Regions from separate parts of the Exiguobacterium sp. MH3 genome, predicted to be linked through region 2. Evidence: a T-box and tRNA genes for the amino acid it is inferred to sense, from the RefSeq annotation. Region 2 holds a T-box; the other holds one or more tRNA genes.
What was found. The T-box of region 2 lies ahead of alaS (alanine--tRNA ligase). A T-box ahead of a tRNA ligase gene usually reads a tRNA of that ligase, here a tRNA-Ala.
Positions count from the first base shown of each region.

Region 1: it encodes a tRNA-Ala, which carries the amino acid that the T-box ahead of alaS (alanine--tRNA ligase) is inferred to sense. The anticodon was not compared.

Region 1 is NC_022794.1:2,864,544-2,869,574, forward strand. Features, by position in the region: gene U719_RS14820 (S8 family serine peptidase) at 1-3,585, opposite strand, end outside; tRNA gene U719_RS14825 (tRNA-Ala) at 3,807-3,882, opposite strand; gene tatC (twin-arginine translocase subunit TatC) at 3,986-4,765, opposite strand; gene U719_RS14835 (twin-arginine translocase TatA/TatE family subunit) at 4,773-4,973, opposite strand; gene U719_RS14840 (redox-sensing transcriptional repressor Rex) at 4,973-5,031, opposite strand, start outside.
Region 2 is NC_022794.1:2,130,539-2,135,569, reverse strand. Features, by position in the region: gene U719_RS11365 (VOC family protein) at 30-578, opposite strand; gene U719_RS11360 (ATP-dependent RecD-like DNA helicase) at 695-2,920, shown strand; T-box leader at 2,963-3,173, shown strand; gene alaS (alanine--tRNA ligase) at 3,231-5,031, shown strand, end outside.

The DNA of each region.
Region 1 (5,031 bases), 730 kb from region 2:
CGCATTATCATTCATATCAAATCGAATCTCATCATAATTATCTTGAAGAACGATTTTAAGAGATGCTGTCTTTGTTTTTGCTGATACTGTTTTTGGTGCTGTCACTTTTAAAGTCGGCAATGTCGAATCTAGAATGACTTGACGACTAAATACCAAGCGATTTCCTTTTCCATCATAAGCTTCGACTTTAAACGATTTGACGCCATCTTTCGTATAGGTCACATCATGGCTGAACACATACTGCTGTTTTGCTGCATCAAAACGAAGCTGGACGGCTTTTCCGTTAATTTTGAATGATTTGATCCCTGACTCATCGGATACATGACCCGCGATAGTAACTACTTTAGATGTCGACAGACCGAGTGCGACCGGTGTGTCGATTTGGACGGTCGGTACCGCCTTGTCGATGCCTGTCGTGTTCACCGATTTCGTCACGGTATTTCCTGCATAATCCTTGACGACAAAATCAATCTTCGCTGACTTCGAGAGACCTTTGAGTTCATATGCTTTTTCTGTCGGTGCAAGCGGCTGTTTGAGGACACTTGTTCCATCGACGAGAATGTCATACGACGCTACACCTGTTCCCTGATCGCCTGCTGTCCAAGAAAGTGTTTCTTTTGCAGTATCCCATTGAACAGTTGCTGCTGGTTTTTTCGTATCAATATAGACGGGGAAGAGATTCGACTGCCACTTCGCATTCGGATAATCGATGACTGATTTCACTTGGTAATAGTAAAGACCGTCTTTGACTGGTTTTCCATTGACTGTTCCATCCCAAGCCGCACTTGTGACGGGTGTGAACCCATCTTCAGAACCGCTATCATAATAGTTCTTCACAACGTCTGTTTGTAGATCTAATTTACGGAGTGTTGCTTTATTCCGGTCAAGAATCGAATACTCGACTTTTCGTGCATTACGAAGGAACGAGAGGACTGGGAACGCCTCGTCAACGCTACCATCGTTGTTCGGTGAGAACGCAACCTTGTTTTCAACGACTTTTCCCGCCGTGTTCGTGCCGAGGAACTCGAAATCATCTTTTACTTCTGTCGCTAATCCAGTTAATCCGTAGAATGTCTTCTCTTCGTCATAACGCGGTGCATCGACGATCGGTGCCTGATCCCACTTTCCTTTGAATCCGACGTACGGCACTGTCAATTCCGGATTTTTACTCTTCGTATCGATTAAACGAACGAAACCTTCAACGAAGTAGCCATTTTCAAAGACTTGCTCAAGTGGAAGACCGTTTGCCCAATCGACCGTATCTTTCAAATCGACCGATACACTTACTTTCGTTGAGCTCTTCGGATTGATGGAGACAGAACTTGCTTTTTTCGAACCGACTGCGAATGAGATTGGGAACGTTCCTTTATTCGGATCGACCGCATCCACTGAGTTTTTCTTATAAATATTGTTGGCTTCCAGGAAGTTCGTTCCTTCTGCACCGAGATCCGATTGTACCGTTCCGGCTAATTGATATGTCACTTTTTCGCTACTATAGTTTTTCAAATCGAGCGTGAATGTGAATTTTTCGCCGACCTCTTTGAGTGCAGCCTTTCCTTCACCCGATTTCGTTTCCGTAACGACGACTGGTGTTTTCATCGCAGCACGTAGATCCATTAAACCAGCACCTTCACGACGTGGTGAATAGAAGCTACCAGTTTTCGCTTCAGCATTATACTGCCCTTTATCAAGCTGTGGACGTGACGTGTTCATGAGGATATTCTTCGCGAGTTTAACGCGTGTCGCACCATCGACTTTGAAATCCTTCGCGATTCGTTGCATGACAAGTGCCGTTCCTCCGGCGACGTGTGGTGCTGCCATCGATGTTCCACTCATGACGCCATATTCGTTATCATTGAGCGTCGAGTAGATTTTTCCACCCGGTGCCGTGATTTCAGGTTTGAAATCAAGATTTGGTGTGACACCCCATGACGTGAAATCAGACATCTCGCCCGCTACTGGGTTATCTGCTGAGACCGCTTTTCCATCGAACGTGACAGCAATTGCTTTTCCTGCTTTCGCTTTTTCTTCAAGATCATTCCCATCCGCGATGCTGAGCGTCACCATCGGAATCGTCGGATTGTTAAGTGCCATGCTGACATAATCCCCATGATCGACTCGTCCACGAACGATGACACCGGCTGCTCCTTGTTTCTCAGCTTCTGCTTGAATCATACCGTAATTGAAACTGCCGTTACGCACAACAAAGACAACTTTTCCTTTGACATCTTTTCCTTGATAGTTCGATGCTTGACCATCGCCGACATAAATGACGTCTTGCTTCTCCTTGTTGAATATCTTAATCGGATTCGGCGAGTCCTGTTTTTGGTACGCCAAATACCCAGCATCTTGTCCGTCAATCGTCAGTGCCATACCTTCAAGCGTTAATTTCGTATTCTCTAGCGATGCGACTTGTAGCGCTTGGCTGATCAACCCTGGAGATCCTACAACACCGATGTCAGGATTCGCTGTATACGGATTGCCTGCACCATGTCCTGTGAATGCCGAGTTTCCAGCAGAGATCGCACATAAGATCCCGTTGTTCATTGCGTTGACGATTGCCCGTTGTTCCGGATCATCTGCGTTGACGAATGATGCCGTCGAACCGAGACTCATGTTGATGACATCCGCTCCGAGTGCAATCGCATCATCAATCGCTTTGATGTAGATATCACTGAATGTCGATGGCATGCCTGGATCATTTCCGAATACTTTCATCGCGAGGAGTTGTGTTTCCGGTGCGACCCCTTTGATACCACCGTTCGCTTCGTCTCCATTAGCACCGACCGTACCCGCTACGTGCATTCCGTGCATCGATGCACCTGCACCTAAATCACGGATTTCGCTATCGTGATCAGCGTAGTTATAGCCGTATGGGACTTTTTCCGTAAAATACTTCCCTTTTAGTCCTTTTGTTTCTTTAGCACTCTCAACCTTCGAAGAAGTCAAATCGATCTTCGTCTCCGGGCTCAACACCATATCTTTATGCGATGGATCAATCCCCGTATCGATGACCGCTACGATTGTCCCTTCCCCTTTGAAGCCATAATCCTGCCATGTTTCTTTTGCATTAACCATATCTTTGCTATACAACATGTCTGGTTTTGCGCCTTTATCGGCTTTCGGTCGCGCGTATTCATGGGCGATATGTACGCTCTTGACTCCGGCGAGTTGTTTGATGTCTTCGATGTCGCCGAACTTGACTTCACCACTGAATCCGTTGATGACGGTCGTGAAGCTTTCCTTATATGTAACGGGAATCGATTTTTTAGCGATCGCTGACTTGACTGATTTTTGGACGCTGACGAGGCGATCCTTAATCGACTCTTTTTCGGCATTGCTCAATGTGCTATACCGCTTGTTTTGTGCCTGCGCGATTTGAATCGCCGGCTTCTGCTCCATCTCGATGACGACACGGACCTTGTCAGACTGCTTATACACCTTCTCCTGTCCTGTTTTCTTAAGTGAGAGGGCGTGCGGCTTTTGACCGCTTGCCTTATCTTGCGAGGACAGTGCTCCTTGAGCACTAACCAAGTTGGAAGATGTCATTAAGACAGCTGCCAAGAGTGCGATTTCCTTCTTCATGCTTCTTTTCCCCTTTTCTAAAAAACCATAATGATGTTACCAACAAAACAGTTAAACGAAAATTCTGTATATTTAGTTTAATGAAATAGATGGAAATAAACAATTCGGTTCTGTCTGTTTTATATAATTATTTGTTTTTATTGACACTTTATATTACATTTCCATATTTTGAAAACAATAAAAAAACTCTTGAATCCTCAAGAGTTTGAAGTGTACGAATATGGTGGAGACTATCGGGATCGAACCGACGACCTTTTGGCTGCCAGCCAAACGCTCTCCCAGCTGAGCTAAGCCCCCATGAATTAACTTTAGTATACGCATCGCTAACTGCTTTATCAATATAAAAATAACGCTTTCATAAAAAGAATTCCTTCCAAAATCGTCGGAAGGAATTCACGATTCATTTATTCAATTCACGCATCAAATCCGCCTGTCGTTCAAGCTCTGCCTGTTGCTCGAGGATCAAGACCTTTTTGTACGTCCGCGCAGAAATCAAGATGCTGATCTCATAGAGAACGAACAATGGGACCGAGATCATCAAGTGTGACGTCACGTCCGGCGGTGCGATCAATGCCGCAACGACGAACAGCGCAAAGTACGCATATTTCCGATTCTTTCGCATGAAAATTGGCGTCACGAGACCAAGACGTGTCAGAAACATCGTCACGACCGGCAATTGGAAAAGAAGACCGAACGGAATCGTTAATCGGATTAAGAAACTGAAGTAGTTCTCGACTCCGATGACTTGTTCGATTCCGAGTTCCTTCCCTAGTTCAGTCGAAACTTTTAATAAGAAAGGTAACAACCAAAAGTACGAGAAGGCTACACCAGCCAAAAACAGAAAGAAGATGACCGGAATATACGTCAATGTCGCTTTTTGCTCCTTGTCATACAGACCAGGGCGGACGAATGCCCACAGTTGATACATCCAGAACGGTGATGCCAACACGATTGCGATGATGAACGCAAGATTCAAATATAACATTAAAGGATCTGCGACGTTGAAGGCATTCAAACCGATACCGAGCTCTTTTAAGTCCGCTTGCAAGAAGCGAACGAGCGGTCGGACGAGCGGAAATGCAACAGCGAACAGGACGACGACGATGATAAGCGACCAGACGATCCGTTTACGCAGTTCGTCCAGATGCGACGTCACGCTTTGTTCTTGATCAATCGCCATGATTCAATCACTTCTCTTTCGGTTCATCCTTTTTATCGTCGTCCATGATACCGTTCGTTGCGCTCTTGAACTCTTTCAATGTCTGACCCGCAGCACGACCAAGTTCAGGTAACTTCTTCGGTCCGAAAATGATTAATGCGACGACACCGATTAGTGCTAAGCTACCTGGTCCGATGAATGCTATAGTTGACGGGATAAGGTTTTCCATTATGATTTCACTCCTTCAGCTGATTGCGAATAATGCTTCATGAAATAAACTAACGACT
Region 2 (5,031 bases):
CCGCCTGGAGTCGTCTTTTTTTATGCTATTTAATTCCCAACTTCACGGATGACACGAAGTGGTGGACCGGAAAAGTCTTCATAGGCTTCATCCATGTTTTTCGTGTACAGTTCGATGACGTTATTTTCCGTATCCTTGAAATAAGCAGAATGTTCTTTTTGATTCGATGTCTCCTGTTCGTCCCATTCTCTGAGCTTCACGGTGATTGATGCTTCCCGCAATTGATTCAAGGCTTGCTGGAACTCGTCCTTCTCAACGTAGAAAGCACAGTGGACATGGACACCACCTTCATCGTACAACGTGTCCCATTCGGATACTGGTAAGTGTTTGACGGTCCGTTCTTCCATCGTGAAGTCTCGCTTCAGCCACAGGCCGAGTCGAGTATTACCGCCAATGTAAAGCCACGTGGCCCAGACCCCGTCTTGTTTAGATTGTTCTTTACTTGGTTCCGCATCTTCAGGAGCCCATTGCTCGACGACTGGAATGCCTAGTGTCCCATTCCAAAAGCCAACCGCACGGTCCATATCCTCGACTTCAAGTACTAATTCACACAATCCTGCAATCGGTAAACGTGCCATCCTTAAACTCCTCCTCTTAACGAAATGTTTCAGGGTATCTTTCCCTGATTTAAAATCCGGTAAACGAATGCTATGATGAAAGCAGCGAATGAAAAAGAGAGAAAGAAGGTGGAGTGATGGAGCACCCCCATCAAGTCGTCGGGCGCGTCAAACGTGTGCTCTTTTCTTCTGAAGAAGAAGCACACTCCATTGTATTGGTCGCCGTCAAAGAAAAGAACTTTGAACTGAAAGAAACCGAGCTCGTCATCACGGGTACTGGGGTTGGGATCGAACTCGGAGGAACGTATCAAGCATTCGGTCGTCTCGTCGATCATCCCCGATTCGGAAAACAACTGAAGGCGGAACTGATTCGGCGATCGGTTCCGATGACAAAACATGCGACGATCCGCTTCTTGACGAATGGTTCGTTCACCGGCATTGGTCCGAAGACAGCGAAAAATATCGTCGATGCTCTCGGAGAAGAGGCAGTGGATCTCATTTTGAAAGATGAACGGGTACTGAATCAGGTGCCTGGGTTAAAACAAAAACAAGCTGACATCATCTTGAGTCGACTCGCCACGTTATACGGTGTCGATCAGTTGATGCTGTTCTTAGCACCATTTGATGTTACGCCGAAGCTAGCGGCAAAGATTTATGCTGCTTACGAAGGGGACGCCATGGCGCGAATACGAGAGAATCCATATTCCTTGATGTATGAAGTGAATGGGATTGGTTTTAAGACAGCCGATCATATCGCATCACATCTCGGACTCGTCGGATTACACCCGGAGCGCGTCGCTGCTTCGATCATGCACATATTAGAACAAGAAGCAGGAGAGGGACATGCCTTTGCGACAGTCGACTCACTATTGCAGCGAGCACCCCGTTTGCTTGGTGAAGACCCGGGTGAACGGCTAGAACAAGCGATTGAACTGTTGCTCGCTGAAGATAAGGTCAAGCTCGAAGAAGGCTGTTTGTATTTACCGACGATCTTTTATGCCGAAGTCCGAGCGGCGAAGGAACTGGCGCGCGTCATGGCGAACGGTGCCGAACAGGAAGTCGATGTCGCGACGATCCTTGAAGCAATCGGGCATCTCGAAGAACAGTTTGGCATGGAATATGCGGCGCAACAGCGAGAAGCGATCGAGTTAGCGGTCAAAGCACCGCTGATGGTCCTGACCGGTGGACCCGGTACCGGTAAGACGACTGTTATCAAGGGAATTTTACATGCCCTGCAAGAAATTCATGATTGGCCGCTTGAGAAGAGTCGCGTCAAGACGGGAGATGTTTATCCGTACGTCCTTGTTGCACCGACCGGACGCGCCGCTAAACGTTTGTCGGAAGCAACGGACGTCCCAGCGATGACGATTCATCGTCTGTTGAAGTATGACGGAACGAATTTCCAATTAAATGAAGATCAGCCGATCACCGGGAAAGTACTGATCATCGATGAGTCGTCGATGATTGATATCTACTTGTTATCGAGTCTGCTCCGTGCTGTGCCGAACGGTATGAAAATCTTGTTCGTCGGTGACCGCGATCAGTTACCATCCGTCGGTCCAGGGCAGGTGCTGGCAGATTTGATGGATACGGAAGGGATTCCCGTCGTTCGTTTGAACGTCGTCCATCGCCAAGCGGAAGATTCTTCGATTTTACGGCTCGCGCATGATTTGAAGAACCGGACGACGTCAGCTGATTTGTTATCACCACTTGCGGATCGTCGCTTTTACACCGCGTCTCCGCAAGAGACGTTACGCGGCATCTCAGCCTTCGCGGAAAAAGCACTCGCAAAAGGGTATTCGAAATTCGATGTTCAGGTTCTGGCACCGACTTACCGTGGGCAGGTCGGAATCGACGAACTGAATGTCGCCTTGCAACGCGTCTACAATCCGGAGGAACCGAAAAAACGCGAAGTCAAACAAGGCACTCGGATTTACCGGACCGGGGATAAGATTCTTCAGCTCGTCAATAATGCGGAAGAGAACGTCTATAACGGAGATATCGGCGAAATCGTCAATATCTTCTTCGCCAAAGAGAACGTCGACAAGGTGGATAAGATCATCGCCCGCTTCGACCAGACGGAAGTCGAGTACAACCGGAGTGACTGGGATCAATTCACGCATGCCTACGCGATTACGATCCACAAGGCACAAGGGTCCGAGTTTCCGATCGTCTTGATGCCGGTCTATTTCACGGGGGCATTCAAGCATTCCCGAAACTTGATTTATACGGCGGTCACCCGTGCGAAGTCGAGTTTATTATTGTTCGGCGACCCACGAGCGTTTCATAAAGCGTCGCAAGAAGAGGAGCCGCGGCGCCGAACACGATTGATTGAACGACTCGGTGGGGTGACAAAGACTTGACGGATGCTGTGTGATAGGTAATAATCACGATAGATGAATGGACGTAACACGTTGATGGAAGATAAGTAAAAGGAAAACTCGAGTCCAGAGAGAAGTGAGTCTGCTGCAATCACTTTCTCGAGTCCCTTTGAAGCTCCTTCCGGAGTCGGGTGTAAACACCTGCGGGTCATCCCCGTTATCAGATGTTCGAGGTAGGCAATGGATTGCTTACGAACGAGGGTGGTACCACGGAAGCGATGCTTTCGTCCCTTTTCAGGGATGAAGGCATCGCTTTTTTGCGTCCAAATAAAACCAATGGGGGTAACTGTTCATGAAAGCTCTAAAACCATTAACGGGTGCACAAATCCGTCAGATGTATCTTGATTTCTTCCAAAGCAAAGGGCATGCGATCGAACCGAGTGCTTCACTCGTACCGGTCGAGGATCCATCGCTCTTGTGGATCAACTCAGGGGTTGCGACACTCAAGAAATATTTCGATGGTCGTGTCATTCCTGATAATCCACGTATCGTCAACGCACAAAAATCAATCCGGACGAATGATATCGAAAACGTCGGGAAAACAGCACGTCACCATACGTTCTTCGAGATGCTCGGAAACTTCTCTGTCGGTGATTACTTCCGTGAAGATGCAATCAAATGGGGCTGGGAACTCTTGACGAGTGATGACTGGTACGGTCTTGACCCGGAACGTCTCTCGGTCACGATTCACCCGGAAGATGACGCAGCGCGTCAAATCTGGCTTGAACTCGGTGTACCGGCTGAGCGGATCATTCCACTTGAAGATAACTTCTGGGAAATCGGTGAAGGTCCATCTGGTCCGAACACGGAAATCTTCTTCGACCGTGGACCTGCTTTTGGAGACGATCCGAACGATTCAGAACTCTACCCAGGTGGCGAAAACGAACGCTATCTCGAGATCTGGAATATCGTTTTCAGTCAGTATAACCACGATGGACACGGCAACTACACGGAACTTCCGCGTAAAAACATCGATACAGGAATGGGACTCGAACGGATGGCATGTGTCATGCAGGACGTGCCGACGAACTTCGATACGGATCTGTTCATGCCGATCATTCACAAAACAGAAGAGATCAGCGGTAAAATCTACCGTGATGATTCGAAACTCGATGTAGCATTCAAGGTCATCGCAGACCACATCCGTACTGTGTCATTCGCAATCGGTGACGGTGCGCTTCCTTCGAATGAAGGTCGTGGATATGTCCTTCGTCGTTTACTACGCCGTGCGGTTCGTTATGCGAAGATGCTTGGAATCGAACGTCCGTTCATGTATGAACTCGTCGATACGGTCGGGAATGTCATGGTCGACTTCTACCCACAAGTTCCAGAAAAAGCAGACTTCATCAAACGTGTCATCAAAAACGAAGAAGAACGTTTCCATGAGACACTTCATGACGGTCTTGCAATCTTGAACACAGTCGCTCAGACGTCTAAGGAGAACGGTGAGCATGTTATCAGTGGCGAAGATGCGTTCCGTCTGTATGACACGTATGGTTTCCCACTCGAATTGACAGTCGAGTATGCGGAAGATCATCAGATGTCTGTTGATGAAGAAGGCTTCAAACTAGCGATGGATGCACAACGTCAGCGTGCACGTGCAGCGCGTGAAGAGAGTGGTTCGATGCAACAGCAATCGGAAGTCCTTTCGACGCTAAAAGATAAAAGTACGTTCGTCGGCTATACCGACCTTAAGGCGGATGCGAAAATCATCGCATTGTTGCATGATGGAGAACGAGTCACAGAAGTCGCTGCTGGTGAAGAAGCACAAGTCATTCTCGACATCACACCGTTCTACGCTGAAAGTGGTGGTGAAGTCGCGGATACAGGAACAATCGAAGGCAAAGACTTCGTTCTTGATGTCAAAGATGTTCAAAAAGCACCAAACGGTCAAAACTTGCATACGGTCATCGTTCGTACAGGGATCGCAACGGAAGCTGCAGACGTCGTTGCAACAGTCGAAGCAGCAGAGCGTAAAGCCGTCACGAAAAACCATACGGCAACACACTTGCTTCATAAAGCATTGAAAGATACGCTCGGAACACACGTCAACCAAGCAGGATCACTCGTTTCTCCAGATCGTCTTCGTTTCG